Regions from separate parts of the Mesobacillus sp. LC4 genome, predicted to be linked through region 1. Evidence: riboswitches for the same ligand, from Rfam matches in the RefSeq annotation. Region 1 holds a riboswitch; each other region holds the start of a gene.

Region 1 (5,022 bases):
GCTTTGCACCTGTAGCCTTGGCTGCACCCTCTGCGACTGCTTTGACACGGCGGGTCACTTCATTTAATCCGCTCCGTGTTGCAGCCCGGATGAAGAACCTTGCTTTTGCGTATTCAGGAATGATGTTCGGTGCATCACCACCATGGGTAATGATTCCATGAATTCTCACATCAACGGTAAGCTGCTGTCTTAGGGCATTAATTCCATTGAAAAGCTGGATCACCGCATCCAATGCATTAATACCTTCATGAGGCGATGCGGCCGCATGAGCTGGCTTGCCGATAAATTCAAAGTCGAGTGGATCAACAGCAAGGGAAGACGTTGTCAATCTTGTTTGTCCAGAAGGGTGCAGCATTAAGGCTGCATCGATTCCTTCAACAAGGCCATGCTTTACAAAGCTTCCTTTAGCGCTTCCGTTTGGGCCGCCCTCCTCGGCAGGCGTTCCAAAAACGACAGCTTCACCGCCAGTTTCCTCAAGCACCTTGCTAAGTGCAATAGCAGCGGCAACACTTGTCGTGCCAATGATGTTATGGCCGCAAGCATGGCCTAACCCTGGAAGGGCATCATATTCTGCCAGAAAGGCGATCGATGGTCCAGCTTTTTCAGACTTTTTACGTGCAACAAAGGATGTTTCATGTCCCGCTACCGCTCTTTCAACTTCAAAACCTTCATCCTCTAAAACCTTGATGAGCCGCGCAGATGCGAAATATTCTTCATTGCCGATTTCCGGTCTTTCATGGATTTCATGGCTGGCTGATAAGTAAAGTTCCTTATTAAGCTCGACGTATTCTGTAATAATATCCTTTAATTCCTGAAGTGCTTTAACTGGTGTGGTCATCCTGCATCCTCCTTGAGTTCTATTTAAATGGAAGTTTCTGATCTAACTTATGCAACCTCTTAAGGACTGAAAGGGCCACATAGTCATCGTAAATCGCTCGATGTTAAGAGTATTCGGTCGCAAAACGATTGGAAATGTGACCGTAAAAGGGAAGTTCTCGAAACTATGGTCATAGGATTGGACAGATGTCTTATTACCAGCCAATCTCACTAAGCGGCACAAAAGTAGGAAGCGTATTACCTTTATATTCCTTCTCGATGAACTCCTTTGTGTCATCCTGCTGGTAAAGTTCAGCTAATCTTTTCAAAGTTTTATTACTTTTATCTTCTTCGCGGACAGCGATGATGTTGATGTATGGAGTGGCAGTTGCACTCTCAAGGAAAATCGCATCCTTCTTTGGTGTAAGTCCTGCATCGACTGCGATTCCGTTGTTGATGATGGATGCTGCTACATCCGGCATCACTCTTGGAGTCTGGCCGGCAACAAGCGTCACAAGTTCAATATTCTTCGGATTCTCAACGATTTTATCTAGTGAACCAATCCCATCGAAGCCGTCCTCAAGCTTGATCAAACCTGCTTCCTGGAGTAAAAGAAGTCCTCTTCCCATATTCGTAGCTTCGTTTGCAAGAGCAATCTTTCCACCCTCAGGGATGTCTTTCACGTCTTTGTATTTATCTGAATAGAGACCCATTGGTGCAATCTGTGTGGTAGCGATTGGTACAAGGTCAAGATTATGTTCCTTGATAAAAGCGTCGAAATAGGAAACCGTCTGGAATGAGTTTGCATCCAGTTCACCCTCTGCAAGTGCCAGGTTCGGCTGAACATAATCAGAAAAAGTGACGATTTCGACTTCAATTCCTTCTTTTTCTGCTTTTTTGGCAACAAAATCCCAGACTCGGTGATCGGTTCCGCTGACGCCAAGTTTCACTTTGACGGTTTCGCCGCTTTTAGCTGATGATGAAGAGCTTGAGCATGCGGTGCTGATTAAAGCCAGACTAAGTACAATCAATAGTAATAGTAGTTTTTTCATTTTATTTTCCTCCTGGTTATCTTCTTCTGATTTTTTTAGCTGATATATTTCCAAGGGATTGAAGTCCCTGAACCATTACAATCAAGATGCCAACTGTGATGAACATTGTCTGGGTATCAAAGCGCTGATAACCATATGTAATTGCCAAGTCGCCCAGGCCGCCGCCGCCGATTGCGCCGGCCATTGCTGATGCACCGATCAATCCAACCGTCGCAATCGTAAAAGCAAGGATCAGCGAGCTCATCGCTTCGGGAAGAATAAATTTGAAAACAATCTGCCATGGTGTGGCACCCATTGATTCAGCTGCCTCAATCACTCCGGGGTCCACTTCCAGGAGGGAGTTCTCTACCAATCTAGCAATATACGGACCGGCATAGAAGACTAGTGGAACTACAGCCGCTGCTGTACCAATTGACGTACCAACAATCAGCCGGGTCAGCGGGATGATTGCGACCAGCAGGATAATGAATGGCACTGAGCGAAAGACGTTGATTAGACTATTTAGTACATTGAAGACAGGGGCGTTTTCAAGTAAATGGCCTTTCCTGGTGACCACAAGCGCGATTCCCAGCGGCACTCCGAGGACTGCCGAAAACAGGAGGGAGAACGCAACCATTTGCAGTGTTTCGATTAAGGCCTGAATAATTTGCTCTGAATTAACTAGCATGTGCTGTCACTTCCTTTATGCTTACTTTTTGCTGATCGATAAAATTAAGGGCTCTCAGAATTTCTTTATCACGGCCCTGTAACTCGACAATCAGGTTTCCGAATGGGATTCCTTGAAGTTCTGTGATATTGCCGAAAAGAACATTGACGTTGATATCGAATTTCTTTGAAAGCTGGGACAGAAGCGGCTGACCGGCTGACTGGCCTACAAAGTTGATCCGGAATACCTTATGCAGTCCTGAATTTTCTTCAATAATCTTGTACACGGAATCAGGAATGCTGTCATTCATGATGGTGCTGACGAAATTTCTTGCCGTTTCTGTTTTAGGAGCTGAAAAAACACTGAAGACAGTATCTTCCTCGATGATTCTTCCATCCTCGATGACAGCAACTCTGTCACAAATTTCCCTGATGACGGACATTTCATGGGTAATGATTAAAATCGTTATGTTGTACTCCTTATTGATTTTTTTCAAAAGCTGTAGGATCGAGCTGGTTGTCTGCGGGTCCAGGGCAGATGTCGCTTCATCGCAAAGCAGGATTTTCGGCTGGGTTGCCAGAGCCCGGGCAATTCCGATTCGCTGCTTCTGGCCGCCCGAGAGCTGGTCTGGATAATTGTCTGCTTTATCAACCAGTCCGACAAAGTCGAGCAACTGATAAACCCGTTCTTTTATTTTCGCCTTCGGAAGCTTACCGAGAATGAGGGGCATCGCGACATTTTCAAATACTGTCTTGGAGTTTAAAAGATTGAAATGCTGGAATACCATCCCAATATTCTTTTTAACCTCTCTCACTTCTTTTACAGACAGGGAAGTCATGTCGCAGCCATCCACAATCACCCTTCCAGATGTCGGCCGTTCCAACAAATTCACACAGCGGATCAGCGAGCTTTTTCCCGCACCGCTAAAACCAATGACTCCGAATATCTCTCCTTCTTTGATTTCTAAATCAATTCCATTCAATGCCGCTACCTTATTTCCGCGGCTTTCATAGACTTTTTCCACTTGCTCAAATGTGATCATCTGTCTTCCTCCTTTGTGGATATAAAAAAACCTCTTCCCGGAAACAGGAAGAGGCATGCCGCAACGAATGCTGGTCAATATCTCTTCTTATCTCCCAAGCTCATGCTTGCTGGATTTGGCACAGTACTCATTGTGAGTCCGCTGCCGAGGCATCAAAGGGCCAGTCCCTCCGCCTCTCTTGATAAGAAAGTATCCTTATGAAATTTTTTGGGTGGGTATTTTTGGGAAATAAAAAGTCCCCTTCAGAAAGAAGAGGACATCAAATGAAAAGTCAGCCTCTTCTTATCTGTCAAGCTCATGCTTGCTGGATTTGGCACAGTCCTCCAAAGGAGTCCGCTGCCGAGGTGTCATAGGGCCAGTCCCTCAACCTCTCTTGATAAGAAGTAACGAATATTGAGTTGTGAATCTTGTTTATTACTTTACTGTGTCAAAGAAAAAGTGTCAATCATTTTTGTTGTATTTTTTTTAGTAATACGAAAAATAGGAATATAGTATTAAATAAAAGGAATCGGCCAAAAAAAATAGAACCCCTGCAGCAGCAAGGGGTTCCATCGGGAAAAGAGCTCTATCGGGTAATCACAATCGGTCCATTTTTCGTTAGGATGATGGTATGCTCGCATTGAGCGACAAAGCTGTTTTCTGTTACATAGGTCCATTCGTCGTTTTCATTTTGGAAGACTTCTTCTTCGCGTGTTGAGATGAATGGTTCGAAAGCGATGACCATTCCTTCTTTTAACAGTTCGTCATCCCATGGCTCATGATAGTTGTAAACGTGATCGGGGGCTTCATGGATAGTACGCCCAATCCCGTGGCCAGTAAGGTTTTTGATCACTGTCAGTCCGTTCTTTCGCGCAGTCGCTATAACTGCTTTGCCAAGTCCGCTTTTCTTCGAGCCTGGTTTCGCTTTTTTCAAGCCTGCTTCAAAAGCCTCTACAGCCGTTTCGCAAATCTTGGTTAAAATCGGATCACCTTCGCCAACGACGAATGAGATGCCAGTATCAGCGAAATATCCATTTTTTGAGCCGGAAACATCGATATTAACGATATCGCCCTCTTTGATCACCCGGCTGCCCGGAATCCCGTGTGCGACTTCTTCATTCACACTGATGCATGTATATCCTGGGAAATTGTATTCACCCTTCGGAGCGGAAATAGCGCCATGCTCTTCAAACAACCTGCCTGCCATTTCATCGAGCTCTTTCGTGGTAATTCCAGGTGCAGTCTTCCCAACTAATTCTTCGCGAATCAAGCCGACAATCCTGCCGATTTCTTTTAATCCGTTAAAATCTTCTTCTGTTTTCGCAATCATAATTTATTCCTTTCCAATAGCATCGATTTAAAAAACTCTACGATTAGATTATCCTTTTTAAGCTTGAAAATCCATTCTTTAGGTTTGTGGTCAGTCTGGATTGAATCCGGATACTGCTTACAGCAACAATCTTCTTGTCTTCCGTGAAAACGATACC
Region 2 (5,022 bases), on a different contig from region 1:
AAACTGAAATATTTTGAGAATCTCTTAAGATTGACAGCTGTAAGATTCGCGGTAACCGATTCTGCGACAAGCACACCTTCCTTGCGCCGCTCTTCTGGCACAAGGGCCAGGCCGCTTTTTACAGCTGCATGAGGACTTGTCAGTTTCAGGTTTTCTCCTTTTAACTTTACGGTTCCACTCTTTGTCGGTGCAGCACCAAACAATGATTTGCACAGCTCGGTCTTCCCCGCTCCGACGAGGCCGGCTATCCCGACAATTTCCCCTGTTTTTAAATGAAGGGAAGTATTTTTCACTTTGCCTCCATGATCTGATAGGCCTTCGACTTCCAGCAGGGGCTCCCCGAATGTGCTGACCCTCGCCGGGAATTGGTCTTCCAGTTTCCGGCCGAGCATGTATTCAATCACCTGGTGGGTGCCGACTTCAGGAATAGCCTTTTTCACGACCAGCTCCCCATTTCGCATGACCGTAATCTCATCACATAACTCAAAGATCTCCGGCAATCGATGGGAGATGAAGATGATGCCCACATTCCTCTCAGCCAGTTCCCTCGTGATCCTGAACAGTTCGGATGTTTCGGTATGACTGAGCGGAGCAGTTGGTTCATCAAGGATGAGGAAGGAGCAATTGCTTGAAGTCGCTCTGGCGATCAGCACAAGCTGCTTCTCAGCAAGCGTGAGCTCCCCGGCAAGTTTTTTCACAGGAATGTGAAGGTTCATGCTGGAAAGAATTTCAGTTGCCTGTTTGAAAAGCTGCTTCCAATTTACCCAGTGTTTATTTTCTGCTGCCTGCACTGTGTGATTAAGCATGATATTTTCAGCAACTGTCAGGGATGGGATGATGGCTGTATCAACCTCCTGGTAAACGGTCTGGATTCCAAGTTTCTGCGCATCTGCCGGCTTGCGGATTTCCACCTTCCTGCCATCAAGCTGGATTTCACCGGTGAAATGGTCGTGGGCTCCAGAAAGCACCTTCATTAATGTGGATTTGCCAGCGCCATTAGCACCAATCAACGCATGGATGCTGCCCGTTTCTGTGCTGAAATCCACCTCATTCAGCGCACGCACTCCCGGAAAGTCAATACTGATGTTTTTCATTTGAAGTTTCATCCCCGGGCCTCCTCTCTATCATTCTGCAAAGCAGACACTCTCGTAAGTTTGAGAGTGTCTGTTTTGTTTTGTTTGAGTGTAAACTGGAAAAAATCGTGCGGAATTTCCAATTCGCTATAAAAGTGAAATTCTCGCTATATATATTGAAAAGTCGCTATATTATTGGAAAAGTCGCTATATAATCGAGAAAGTCGCTATATAATATTTTTTTCAGCTATAAAAACTTCTCAACCAACCATTTCAATAGTTATTTCTTATAATGATCCTTCAATTTCTCCATCCAGTCTTCCAAAAATGCATCCGATTTGCCCCAGCCTTCGATGATTTCAGCTAAATTCGCCATGTTCACCGGCTCTTTTGACTGCTGGAGCTCTTCCTGGGAAATCAGTGATGCTTCTAAGTCGTAGCTTGCTGGAGTTTCTTCACCTGCAAGCTTTTTCGCAAGCAATCTCATATTCACTTCCCCAATCAGCTTTGGATCAACAGCGGCCGTGTATTTCCATGAGCTTCCATCTCCCTGGATTTCCTGCAGGTCAGCATTGGATACATCAATTCCGTAAATCTTGATTTCATCGCGGCCCGCTTCCTTGATGGCACGTGCTGCACCGATCGCAAACGCGTCCCAAGTTGCGAAAATCGCGTCAATTTCTCCTTTTGGATGCTTATTCAGCATGGCTGCAACAGCGTTCTGCGTCTGGACGCTTGTATCAGCGGCGGCCACTCCGAATCTCTCAACTTCTTTGATTCCCGGATTCGCCTTTAAGGTTTCCTGGTAAACTTTATTTCTTCTGACCATCGGCGGGAAGCCATCTACCCATAGATAAACGATATTTGCTTCGCCATTTTGGTCTTTCACAAGCTGGTCCAGCGCCTGTGTGGCGAGGGCTTCATCGTCCTGGGAAGTAAGAGTGACACCTTCTACCTGAGCAAGGTCTGGATTCGAATCAAAAGTCACGACACTTTTGCCCTCATCCACTAACTTTTTCACATCATCTACTGTTGCCGCATCGTCACCATGCGAGATGATGAATCCATCATAATCCTGCTGCAGCCCTTGGTTAATCGCGTCATGGAATTTTGCTGTATCTCCATTCGCAGTAAAAACATCTACCTTGAAGCCAAGAGCTTCTCCTTCTGCTTTTGCTCCGGCTAAAAATTGTGCAGTATGGTCGTCTCCGCCGATCTTGCGGATCACTTTAATTTTGACTTCCTCACCTTTGGCAAATCGCTCCGGAACTCCCTCAACAGGACCAGAGGCCGTCTTCGTCTCTCCCCCGCCACAGCCTGTCAGCAGCAATGCAGAAGCAACTGCACCTAAAAATACTTTTTTCATTCCTTTTTTCATCTGAATTTCCCCCTTTGATTGATCTGCCTGTCTAACACAAATAAAAAAACCTCTCCAGAAAAGAGAGGTTTCAAACGCAGTAAAAATGCAAAGGTCGGATTCCTCTCTTATCTTTCAAAACAAAAAAAATTGTTTTGCAGGATTTAGCACCAATTCCAATTGGAACGGTTGCTGGGCGTCATAGGGCCAGTCCCTCTGCCACTCTTGATAAGAGAATTTCTTTATTGAGTTAATGTTGCAAATCGATAAATTTTACTTTAAACTCCTATACTCATATTGTCAATATTATTTCGAAAATTTAATTTTATTCTTTTTTCACACCAAGCAAAAAGGAAGACTCCAATCGGAATCTTCCTTTTTCAATTAACCTCTCCCTGCAGCGGTCATCCATTCAAACTGGCGAAGCTTCACTTCGTACAGTGTCAATGGGTCGCGGTACAGCTCTGGGTTGATTCTCATTTTTTCAAGCTCGGTCTTGCCATAACCAATTTCGGAATTGGCATCTTCTACTGCTTTTTCTAGTACGTTGAATGGATTTTTGAAGAACAGGTTCACGTCGCGTTCAATCGATTTTTCAAAAATCTCGAATTGCTGCAGGAATCTTTTCGCGGTGGTCACGCCGATCTCATAATAATCTTCTGTCTCCAGATAGGTTTTATATCGGTTATAAAGCATCGCATTGTTTTGCGGCAGCACGCCTAGCAGCTTGCCTGCGCTCTTCAGGAAGAATTGCTGCGGTGTCGAGCGGTTCATGATGTTGATTTTTTCATAGTGAACGCCGTTCGTCATCCGATTTGCATCGCGGCGCCAATCATCAAGTACCCTGAAATCGCAGTCCAGGCTGATCCGTTCATCTCCATACATCGAGTTAAAACCGTCAGCCATTTCATTCAAATAGTTTTGGCTATGATCGAATTCGTCCTTCGAATGCTGAATCCATCCTTGCAAATCCTCATGGAATTTCGGCAACAGTGTTTCATCAAGATATTCTCTTATCTTCTTGTTCATCGCTTCATCCATTTCAGTATGGATTTTTCCGAAATCGCTGTCCTCTGTTACCAATTCAGAACAACTCCGCAGGATTTCCGGAATTTTTTCAATGATTTCCGTACGGGTTTCGTCCTTGATTTTACGGTATGACTTCTGAATGGATTTCGATTTCTCTTCCTCGATGTCACCCAGTTGATTGATCGCACCATTCAGCTTGCTTACCATCTCTTCGTTCCAGCTGATTGTTTCCATATGGTCATTTTCAATTTCAATCCGTTTATCAAGCAAATACGTGATCGCCCTTCTCACAAAGAATTGCAGTTTTGCTGTGCGCTCCTGATCGAAGTCTACTGTGCTTCTGTTTGCTTTGATAAAATCAGAGAAATCTCTCAACTGCTTGCCTTTATCATAAGTAGCTGAGAAAGCGAACATCTTTGCTTCAGGATAGTATTGGCTGATTTCCGCTGATGTTTGGTCGAATACTTCTATTGCCTCTTGCTGACTGTAGACAGCATCTATTTTATTCAACAGGAAGTGAATAGGAAGCTGCGGGAAGTACTCGGATATTTTCGTGAGGATTTCCCTTTCTTTTTCCGTAAAAGGGTCATTTGCGTTAAGCACGAATAATAGGCTGTCAGCAAACCTCAAGTAATTGTACAACGGATGATTGTCATAGTTATTACGATTGATTCCTGGAGAATCAATTAGCGCCAACTGATGGTCGTGCAGGAATGGGAACTGAGCTCTGAAGTCAATGATCGTTTCCTTTTTATGGTTCTGGCGGCGAACTCCGGCGGATTCCTTGAAGTCCTCGAGATCCGTGATTTGGCGGACTGCCGTATCGTTAATTTCCTGGATTTCCGGATTCTCATCGTTCATGAACCTGATGACAGCACCAGTTGGAGTTGTAATCAGCTCTTCGCCAACAATCGTATTGACGAAGGATGACTTTCCATTTCCGGATAAACCGGCAATCAGCAGATTATGGACATTGGTTTCCTGGAGCTCACGGACCATCCATTTTATCCTGTTGCCTACTTCGATTTCATGGTTCTCAGCCCACTTAATGATGGTCTCAAATAACTGCATGCTATCTTCGTATCCATTATCGTATTGACGCGAATTCAGGACAAGGTTCTCCGCGTCGTGAATCGCCGACGTGGTTATGGTTCCTGGAAAAACCTCATTCCAAGCAATGATTGATGATGCTGAAACAAGGCTGTTAACTGGACTCGTAATTTTCAGCCAGTTCGTCAGCAACTCAGGAATCAGCGGTGAGATTTCCTTAATCAACCGATCTCCATTAATCAATTCGAAGTAAGTGTCCTGATAGACCGCTGAAAGATGGGTCCAGCCATCTCTTCTATTGCCGTCCATCCCGCTGAACAGTTGGTTGAATTCCCTCAGCCATTTCATATAGGAACTTTGATCCCGATAACTTTCCCACAGGGATACAGACAGCTGTTCAAACCGGCTTCTATCCACCTGGAATAGGACGGATAAAGCTTCGTTAAAATAAGAAGGTGAGAACTGGCGGGTATGCCCCTGTTCTACATACTGATTCAAGACGTCGAACCATTT
Region 3 (5,022 bases), on a different contig from region 1:
ACAGTTCTGGCCTGCGGTCGGTAAAGATAGGAATCCTGCTCCTTGCTTCCTTAACCTCATCAAGGTCAATTTCCGCTAAGAGTATTTCCTCATCTTCTCCACCTTCAGCAATCACTTCACCCCATGGATTGATCACCATGGAATGGCCGGCGAATGTATTGTTAGGATCGGAGCCAGCGCGGTTGCAGGCAATCACAAAGCATTGGTTCTCAATCGCACGGGCGATAAGCAATGCCCGCCAGTGTTCCAAACGCTGGATTGGCCATTCAGCGACTACAAACATCGCTTCCACATCCTGAAGTGCATGGACACGGACCCATTCCGGGAACCTGATATCATAGCAGATCAGGCCAGCAAATTTATGTCCGTCCAAGGAGAATATTCCTTTTTCCTTACCAGCAGCCAAGTGCAAATGCTCATCCATAAGCTTGAACAAATGAAGCTTGCTGTAGGTTCCTGCCTGAGCTCCATCTTTGTCGAATACAAGCAGTGTATTTTCAATGCCTGCTTCTGTTTTATTGGCAACAGAACCGCCTATGAAATGCGAGTGGTATTTCAACGCTGCATCCTTTAAAAACTCTTTGGCTGCTTGTGCTTCTTCTTCAGCTGTGGTCTTTAAATTATCGAGATCATAGCCGGTCGTCCATAGTTCAGGAAGGACTATCATATCGGGTTTTTGTCCATTTGCCTGTTCAATCAGTTGTGCTGCATGTTTGTAGTTTTTCGCAGGATCTCCAAACGCAATATCCATTTGCAAGCAAGCTATTTTAAACTTCATCATTCATCACCGCCATAAATTCTGAAAATTATTTCTTTACAAGTTACTATTTACGTTATATCATTTGTGACTAGAATTTCAAATTAAAATTTTAAAATAATCATTTAAATCCTAAGCAGGTGAGAAAATGGAATTTCCACAGTCAGATTTACTAAAGAGCCTGCCCAAGCAGTTTTTTGCTTCTCTGGTGCAAAAGGTGGGCGCTTATACAGAAAAAGGGGCAGACATCATCAATCTTGGCCAGGGAAACCCTGACCAACCGACACCACAGCATATTGTTGAAAAACTGAAGCAAGCTGGAGAGAATCCAGCGAACCATAAGTATTCTCCTTTCAGAGGACAGCGTTCGTTACGAGTAGCTGCAGCGACATTTTATAAAAGGGAGTACGGAGTCGACCTTGATCCGGAAGAAGAAATTGCCATCCTTTTCGGGGGCAAGGCTGGCCTGGTAGAAATTCCTCAATGTCTGTTGAATCCTGGGGACACGATTCTCGTTCCAGATCCCGGCTATCCTGACTACTGGTCGGGAGTCGAGCTGGCCAGGGCAAAGATGGTGACAATGCCACTCCGGGAAGAGAATGACTTTATGCCTGATTATGAAGAGTTAGCTGCCGAGCAATTGGATAAAGCCAAGCTGATGTTCCTTAACTATCCTAATAATCCCACAGGGGCAGTTGCCGATAAACAATTTTTTGATGAAACAATCGAGCTTGCACGAGAGAATCAGATTTGTGTCGTTCACGATTTTGCTTATGGTGGAATTGGCTTTGACGGGAACCGCCCACAAAGCTTTTTACAGTCTGAAGGCGCAAAAGACGTAGGAATCGAAATTTATACTCTGTCAAAAACTTATAATATGGCTGGATGGCGTGTTGGTTTTGCTGCAGGAAACAAGAGTGTGATTGCCGCAATCAACTTGCTGCAGGACCATATGTATGTCAGCTTGTTTGGTGCAGTGCAGGAAGCGGCTGCAGAAGCATTGCTGGGACCGCAGGAGTGTGTTGCCGAGCTAAACAATCTATATGAAACCCGAAGAAACGTACTTATTGACGGCCTGACAAAGATAGGCTGGCAGGTGACTGCTCCAAAGGGCTCATTTTTTGCGTGGCTGAAGGTTCCAGAACCATTTACTTCGGTTGAGTTTGCGGATTTCTTACTGGAAAAAGCACATATAGCAGTTGCCCCCGGTGTAGGATTCGGTGGCTATGGAGAAGGTTTTGTGCGGGTGGGCCTGCTGACTTCGGCAGAGAGACTGCAGGAAGCAGTCAGCAGAATTGAAAGCTTGGAAATATTCAAAAAATAGTTGACATTGTTTTATGAACCTGACATAATCCTAATTAACAAATTTACTTTAACCAATTAAATAACTTGATTAAATTATTTTCTTATCAAGAGCAGGCGGAGGGACGAGCCCGATGAAGCCCGGCAACCGATCCAGCGTAAGCTGGGCACGGTGCTAATTCTTGCAGCGAAAGCTGAAAGATGAGAAGAGTTTAGTGTATTTTCTAACCTCTTCTTTGTGAAGAGGTTTTTTTAATGCCCAAATACAACTGGGTTCAATAAGTATCGAAGGGATTGATCTTCATGAGTGAAATTACAGCGACTTACATAGTCCATGACGCCAAACATAACCCGCAGAAAAAAGCAGAGGGAATCGCGCTCGGCTTGACAGTGGGATCCTGGACTGACCTGCCGGAACTGGACCAAAAACAATTAAAAAAACATAAGGGAAGAGTGGTTTCTGTAGAAGGCTCGAGCCTGGACCATAATTCAGAAACAGTGGCAACAATCAAAGTCGCCTATCCTGCCCTCAATTTTTCACCCGACCTGCCAGCCATTTTGACAACTGTTTTTGGAAAACTCTCGCTTGATGGCAAAGTGAAACTTGTCGATCTCGAATTTGATGAAGAATTAAAGAAACACTTCCCAGGTCCTCGCTTCGGAATCGAAGGAATCAGGAGGAAGCTTGGTGTTTATGACCGTCCATTGCTTATGAGCATCTTCAAAGGTGTTATCGGACGTGATATGGATTTCCTGCTAAAACAACTTAAAGAACAAAGCCTTGGAGGAGTTGACCTGATCAAGGACGACGAGATCCTGTTTGAAAACGAATATACACCTTTTGCAAAGAGGATCACTCTTGGTAAAAAAGTTCTTGAAGAAGTCTATGAATCTACTGGACATAGGACCTTATATGCGGCCAATCTGACAGGAAGGACTTCACACTTGAAGGACAAAGCGAGAAAAGCGGCAGAACTCGGAGCAGACGCGTTATTGTTCAATGTGTTCGCCTATGGCCTGGATGTCTTGCAGGAACTTAGGGAAGATGATGAAATCGGGATTCCGATCATGGCTCACCCAGCTGTGAGTGGGGCGCTGACATCGGCTGATGAATATGGCTTTTCCCATTCATTGCTTCTGGGTAAATTACTCCGCTATGCCGGAGCAGACTTCTCGCTTTTCCCGTCACCATATGGAAGTGTGGCACTTGAAAAGCAGCAGGCGATATCAATTGCTGAGGCACTGACTGCTGAGGATCAATACGAAAGGACCTTCCCGGTTCCATCAGCAGGCATACATCCTGGAATGGTGCCGCAATTGGTTAAAGATTTCGGAGTTGATTCTATCATAAATGCAGGCGGAGGCGTTCATGGTCATCCTGGTGGAGCACAGGGTGGAGGCAAGGCATTCAGACAGGCGATTGAAACCGTACTTCAGGGAAAAAGCCTTGAAGAAGGGGCTCTGGATCATGCTGAGTTGAAAACAGCTATACGCCTGTGGGGTTCATCAGAGGCGGTGGCAAAGTGAGTCAGCCTGTGATATTTTGCGACTTTGACGGAACAGTAACAGAAAAGGACAATATCATAGCCATCATGAATGAATTCGGTTCGGATGGCTGGGATGAAATTAAAGAAGCAGTGCTGGGCCGCAGGATTTCGATCAGGGAGGGAGTAGGGAAAATGTTTTCTCTCCTACCTGTTTCGAAGAAGGAAGAAATCATTCAGTTTGCTGTACAGAACGCCAGGATCCGCCCGGGATTTCAAGAGTTTCTTGATTATGCCCATGAGGAAGGTATACCTGTTTATATCGTCAGCGGAGGGATAGATTTTTTCATAGAACCTATCATTCAAAAATTCGGACCGCTCGCTGGAGTGTATTGCAATAGTTCGGATTTTACAGGAAGTACGATAAAAATAGAATGGCCAAACAGCTGCGATGATCAATGTTCAAATGATTGCGGCTGCTGCAAACCATCCATCATGAGAAAGCTGGAAAAAAAGAGCGCCTATAAAATAGTCATCGGTGATTCCGTAACAGATTTGGAAGCTGCAAAACAAGCCGATCTTGTGCTTGCCAGAGACTATTTAAAGGATAAATGCGAAGAATGGAAGATTGAACATAGACCATTCGAAACGTTTTATGACTGTATAGATGCACTTAAAACTGAGACAGGGGTGAGAGGATGAGCTCATTAGAAAGTAAGTGGGAAGAACTGGCCGACGTAAAGGCAGAACTGGCAGATCGTGATTGGTTCATGGGAACGAGCGGCAACCTGGCAATTAAAGTGAACAACGACCCGGTGCAATTCCTTGTAACGGCGAGCGGGAAAGATAAGCGGAAACGGACAGATGAAGACTTTTTGCTTGTTGACCAATTCGGCCGTCCGGTTGAAGAAACATATTTAAAGCCATCTGCTGAGACACTCCTCCATGTTGAGGTATACAAAAAGACAAACGCTGGCTGCAGCCTTCATGTCCATACCATTGATAATAATGTCATTTCTGAGGTCTATGGAGACAGAGGCGAGGTGCAATTCCAGGGGCAGGAACTGATTAAGGCATTTAATATCTGGGAGGAAGATGCCGTCCTCAAGATTCCGATTATTCCGAATTATGCACATATACCAACCTTGGCCAAAGCATTTTCAGAGCATGTTAAAGGAGATACAGGTGCTGTTTTGATCCGTAACCATGGGATTACTGTGTGGGGCAGGAATGCATTTGAAGCAAAGAAAATTCTTGAGGCTACCGAATTTTTATTCCGCTATCAGTTAAGGCTGCTCGAACACAAGCCATTCCAATTGTTCAAGGTCGTTTAACGAATCATTTAGCAAATACCATTAAAACTAAGGGAGAGATTCACATGGCATTTATCGTAAAGCAAAACACACAGGAAAGAATACTTGATGAACAGCAGGTCGAAGCATTTCTGAACGAGCAGGAAGTCATCTATGAAAAATGGGA
Region 4 (5,022 bases), on a different contig from region 1:
AAGTGGAGCCACCGGCCTTTTTACATCAGCGGGAGTGACAAAAATTTTCGATTTCTTCGCTGGGATTTTCTTATTTAAAACCGGGGCTAAACCCATTAGCTCATCAGCAAATGCCCTAATATGTTCAGGCGTCGTTCCGCAGCAGCCGCCAAGCAGCCTTACTCCCTGATTCCGGAAACTTTGGGCCGAATTGCCAAAATATTCAGGATCGCCTTCGTAGTGGAATTTACCATCCGTATAAGCAGGCAAACCGGCATTTGGATAGGCTGAAAGAAATGCCTTTGAAGGCAGCTCGATCTGCTCCAGGCTTGAAATCATATGATGGGGCCCAAGTCTGCAGTTTAGGCCAACTAAATCTGCGCCAAGATCTTCGAGTCGATGGAATGCCTCCTGAAGGGGCGTTTGATCCTGCATGATCCCAATTTCCTGAAGGGATACCTGGGCGATGATCGGCAAATTGGTTTCCTTTCTGGCAATTTCGAGCACAGTCTCGATTTCTTCCATATCATAAAAGGTTTCCAGCAGCAGCCCATCTACACCCTCCAGAAGAAGGCAGTATAGCTGCTCCCTGAAACTTCTCTTGATTTCCTCAATGGGGATGGCAGATGGTCTTATACCACGGTTCCCGCCAATTGTTCCAAGTACATATGCATCAGTGCCTGCTGCCTGGCGGGCGAGCTTAACTGCCGCACTATTAATCTCTTTTACCTGGTCCTCGAGTCCATATCTTTCAAGTTTTATATAATTCGCTGCGTAGGTGTTCGTCTGGATCAAATCGGCACCTGCATTGATATAAGCTTTATGGATCTGGATGATGTCATCAGGATGCGAAACATTCAACTCCTCATAACAAGTACCGGCTCCATAAGCGTGGAGGAGAGTCCCAATCGCTCCGTCGGCAATTAATATTTCATTTTCCAGGCGTTTCAGAAAACTCATTTGACTTCCTCCTTTTTCACTGCAAAAATCCCTGCACTATTCAAAGCTTGGTCAATGTCCGCAATCAAGTCCTCTGCGCTCTCTAGCCCGACTGAGAGCCGGAGGAGGCCATCACTGATTCCGCGTCTTTCACGTTCATGCTGCGGCATGGCTGCATGGGACATTTTTGCGGGGTAGGAGAGGATGGACTCAACCGCTCCAAGACTTACTGCAAAAACAGGCAGTTTCAATTGTTCTATAAATCTAGATAAAAGCTTTGCATTCTCAAGTTCAAAAGATAATACAGCTCCGGGTCCAGAAGCCTGCTGCTTTTGAATGCCTGACTTAGGGTGGTTCAGAAGACCAGGGTAAAAGACATTCTTGATGAAAGGCTGTTTATGTAAAAATTCAGCGATTTTCTTGGCGCTTTCCTGAGACTGATTCATTCTGACCGACAGAGTCTTCATGCCTCGCATCACAAGCCATGCATCCTGTACCCCCAAGACTGCACCAAATGAGTTCTGAAGGGAATACAGCCTTTTTGCCAGTTCTTCATCCTTGACTACCGCTAGACCCGCGACCGTATCACTGTGGCCGGATAAAAACTTTGTAGCGCTGTGAAGGACAATATCAGCTCCGAATTCAAGAGGTCGCTGCAAGTAGGGTGTCATGAAAGTGTTATCAACAAAGGTTAGGGCACCGTGACTCTTCGCTATTTCGCTGATCGCGGCAATATCCGTTACTTTTAACAGGGGGTTGGAAGGCGTTTCTGCATATAGCAGGGCTGTGTTTGGCCTGATCGCTTGTTCCACTGCCTCAAGATCGGTCATATCGACAAAAGTGTGCTCAATACCAAAACGGTTCAACACCAGTGTCACCATCCGGTATGTCCCGCCATAAACATCCTCGGTGACGACCACATGATCACCCTGCGAGAGAAGCAAAAATGCCGTTGAAATTGCTGCCATTCCAGAAGAAAAAGCAAAACCCCGGATACCCCCTTCAAGCTCGGCGATAATGTCCTCAAGCGCCTCTCTGGTGGGATTAAGGCTGCGGCTATAATCATATTTCCCGAACTTGTCTGCCGAGAGCTGATGGAAGGTAGAGGCATGCTGGATGGGCACACTCACTCCACCGGTTGCAGGGTCAAATTTATGCTTGTTATGCAGAAGCTGGGTTTCGAAAGTATATGGATGGCTCATAAAACTTCAACCTCCTGGCGTGCTTTATTGAATGAATGATCCAAGTCAGATTTCAAATCCTCCACATTTTCGATTCCCACCGAGAACCGCAGCAGCCTTTCACAAACACCCGTTTTTTCTCGTATTTCTGCCGGGATGTCAGCATGTGTCTGTGTTGCAGGATAGGTAATAAAGCTTTCAACTCCGCCAAGACTTTCAGCAAACGTGATGACTGATAGACTTTGTAAAAATGGATTGACCATGGCAGGTGAATGTACCCTGAAAGAAATCATTCCGCCTCTTCCGGGATAAAGGACATCCTTCACTGCAGGATGATGCTGTAAATAACCGACCAATTCACTGGCATTTTTCTCATGGCGTTCCATTCTTAATGACAATGTCTTCATACCACGGATCAGCAGCCAGGAGTCGAATGGACTTAAGACCGCTCCACCGCCATTATGATGGAGGAAGAGGGATTCACATAGATGCTCACCCTTTGCCACGATCAGGCCTGCAAGCACGTCATTATGCCCTCCAAGATATTTAGTTGCACTGTGAATGACGATATCGGCACCTAAAGTCAATGGTTTTTGCAGCAGGGGAGTGTAGAAGGTATTATCAACAATCAGAAGAATACCGTTCTCTTTAGCAATCTTGGCAATTGCTTCAATATCTGCTTGTTCCATCAGCGGATTCGTCGGCGTCTCTACAAAAAGAGCCTTCGTCTTTTGGGTTATGGCCGTTTTGATTTCGCTTAGATCAGACATGTCAGAATAAGTACTGTGTAATCCCCATTTTTTGAAACCTTGTTCGAGAAGACGATAAGTGCCTCCATATAAATCCTTAGAGACAATCCATTCATCTCCGTGCTCGAATAGTGAAAGAACGGTCCAGATTGCTGCCATTCCGGAGCTGCAGGCAAAGCCGCGATCACCCTCCTCCAGGTCTGCGATCGCCTTCTCAAGAATTTCACGAGTAGGATTGCCGGTGCGGACATAATCATAGCCGCTGGACTGGCCAATCCCTTCGTGCCGATAGGCTGTCGTCAAATAGATTGGTGGATTGACGGCTCCTGTTATTGTTTCACTCCTGTTTCCAAGCTGTGCAAGCTTTGTATCGATTTCTGCCAATAGACTCACTCCTAAAGATGTAGTGGAGGGCAATTTTTGTTTTACCTTCGGTTTAAAACAGACAGGTTCCACATAAGCTCCAGAAAACAATGCGGGAAGTCCTTAATAAAACAAAAAAAGCCTTCTTAAGAAGAAGACTTTTACAGATGATAGCCATTCTTCTTATCTGCCAAGTTAAAAAAACTTGCTGGAATTAGCACCTTTTCAACAAACAAGGTTGAAGGTTGCTGAAGCTTCATTGGGCCAGGACCCTCAGCTTCTCTGGATAAGATTTCATATTATTGAATTATTAAATTTCTCTAAATATTACAGCTGTTAAGGATGAATGTCAATCATTAAATTAAAGCGGTGAAGTAAATAGGTAAAAAATCATGGTGGGTGTGCGAATTAATTTGTTTTTGATAGATTCTGGGGGATAAGGGGGCTACTGCTGTCATGAATCTGATGTTATTATGATAGGTTTTCAGATTAAAGGCATAACCCTGTCAAGAATACGTTGTTTTTTTGACAACTTTTCAGCTTATGGAGGCGAACCTGTCAAGAATAGGATGTTTTTTTGACAGCTTTTCAGCTTATGGAGGCGAACCTGTCAAGAATAGGATGTTTTTTTGACAGCTTTTCAGTTTATGGACGCAAACCTGTCAAGAATCTGCTGTTTTTTTGACAGCTTTTAAGTTGATCGGGGCAAACCTGTCAAGAATACGTTGTTTTTTTGACAGCTTTTCAGCTTATCGGGGCAAACCTGTCAAGAATCTGCTGTTTTTTTGACAGCTTTTCGGCTTATAGAGGCAAACCTGTCAAGAATCTGCTGTTTTTTTGACAGCTTTTAAGTTGATTGGGGCAAACCTGTCAAGAATACGTTGTTTTTTTGACAGCTTTTCAGCTTATCGGGGCAAACCTGTCAAGAATACGTTGTTTTTATGACAGCTTTTCAGCTTATCGGGGCAAACCTGTCAAGAATACTTTGTTTTTTTGACAGCTTCTCAGTTAAAGGAGGCGAACCTGTCAAGAACAGCCCAGCACTTATTCCAGCAGAAAGCCAATTAACAAAAGAACAGAATGAAAAAACTAGCTCATCTCTAAAAGATGAGCCAGTCTGCCTTAAATATTTACCTATTAATATACTCCTACAGCATCAAAAGCTTTATTGACAGCATTTACTTCTGCGGAAGTGGATCCGTAAAGATCTTTTGCTGCTTGTACAGCTCCGGCTCGTGCCTGGCTGAAGTTAGTGGAAGATGTGAAATAGACTGTGTTTGCTCTATAGAAGATCGCACCCAATTTTTCTGTACCGATTCCTGGTACGGATACTCCATAATGTGAACCGCCTTCGCTCAGCAGGTAGGCAGCTTTATTGATGATTCCGCTGTTGATATGGACTCCACCATTATCGGACGTGCCAGTGTAACGAACAGAATAGTGATCTGGATCGCCGTATTTAGCAGGGTCACTCATGGAACGAAGGGCATCGCCGGCTTTATTTGGTGTGTAGATATCTTCACCGATTTCAAAATCAGGATTATTGTTGTCATGGAATTCAGCAAGCGTACCGAAGATATCAGAAATCGCCTCGTTCAAAGCACCTGATTCATACTGGTAAACAAGGTCTGAACTAAAATCAGTTACAGCGTGGGTCAGCTCATGCGCCACAACATCAAGACCGCCGGAAAGCGGGATGAATGTAGTTCCATCTCCGTCACCATAAACCATCTGCTGGCCATTCCAGAAAGCATTGTTATAACTTCTGCCATAATGGACAGTAGATTTCAATGCTGCGCCTTTATTGTCAT

What was found. A riboswitch is a leader RNA that binds a small molecule or an ion and turns the genes downstream of it on or off. The one in region 1 is predicted to bind S-adenosylmethionine.
Region 2: it holds a riboswitch for S-adenosylmethionine, as region 1 does, so the genes downstream of both, AB5I83_RS11315 (sugar ABC transporter substrate-binding protein) here and AB5I83_RS20615 (methionine ABC transporter ATP-binding protein) in region 1, are expected to answer to the same signal.
Region 3: it holds a riboswitch for S-adenosylmethionine, as region 1 does, so the genes downstream of both, mtnW (2,3-diketo-5-methylthiopentyl-1-phosphate enolase) here and AB5I83_RS20615 (methionine ABC transporter ATP-binding protein) in region 1, are expected to answer to the same signal.
Region 4: it holds a riboswitch for S-adenosylmethionine, as region 1 does, so the genes downstream of both, AB5I83_RS05760 (methionine biosynthesis PLP-dependent protein) here and AB5I83_RS20615 (methionine ABC transporter ATP-binding protein) in region 1, are expected to answer to the same signal.

Annotation. Positions count from the first base shown of each region.
Region 1 covers NZ_JBGCUB010000009.1:13,616-18,637, reverse strand. The annotation lists gene AB5I83_RS20630 (M20 family metallopeptidase) at 1-838, opposite strand, end outside; gene AB5I83_RS20625 (MetQ/NlpA family ABC transporter substrate-binding protein) at 1,032-1,868, opposite strand; gene AB5I83_RS20620 (methionine ABC transporter permease) at 1,885-2,535, opposite strand; gene AB5I83_RS20615 (methionine ABC transporter ATP-binding protein) at 2,525-3,556, opposite strand; SAM riboswitch class I at 3,641-3,744, opposite strand; SAM riboswitch class I at 3,836-3,939, opposite strand; gene map (type I methionyl aminopeptidase) at 4,122-4,865, opposite strand.
Region 2 covers NZ_JBGCUB010000003.1:89,945-94,966, forward strand. The annotation lists gene AB5I83_RS11310 (sugar ABC transporter ATP-binding protein) at 1-1,106, opposite strand, end outside; gene AB5I83_RS11315 (sugar ABC transporter substrate-binding protein) at 1,354-2,451, opposite strand; SAM riboswitch class I at 2,556-2,665, opposite strand; gene AB5I83_RS11320 (dynamin family protein) at 2,815-5,022, opposite strand, start outside.
Region 3 covers NZ_JBGCUB010000004.1:385,555-390,576, forward strand. The annotation lists gene AB5I83_RS15220 (carbon-nitrogen family hydrolase) at 1-778, opposite strand, end outside; gene AB5I83_RS15225 (aminotransferase class I/II-fold pyridoxal phosphate-dependent enzyme) at 906-2,081, shown strand; SAM riboswitch class I at 2,161-2,267, shown strand; gene mtnW (2,3-diketo-5-methylthiopentyl-1-phosphate enolase) at 2,363-3,586, shown strand; gene AB5I83_RS15235 (2-hydroxy-3-keto-5-methylthiopentenyl-1-phosphate phosphatase) at 3,583-4,245, shown strand; gene AB5I83_RS15240 (methylthioribulose 1-phosphate dehydratase) at 4,242-4,877, shown strand; gene AB5I83_RS15245 (1,2-dihydroxy-3-keto-5-methylthiopentene dioxygenase) at 4,922-5,022, shown strand, end outside.
Region 4 covers NZ_JBGCUB010000001.1:1,121,374-1,126,395, reverse strand. The annotation lists gene AB5I83_RS05770 (bifunctional homocysteine S-methyltransferase/methylenetetrahydrofolate reductase) at 1-939, opposite strand, end outside; gene metC (cystathionine beta-lyase) at 936-2,120, opposite strand; gene AB5I83_RS05760 (methionine biosynthesis PLP-dependent protein) at 2,117-3,232, opposite strand; SAM riboswitch class I at 3,392-3,504, opposite strand; gene AB5I83_RS05755 (M4 family metallopeptidase) at 4,349-5,022, opposite strand, start outside.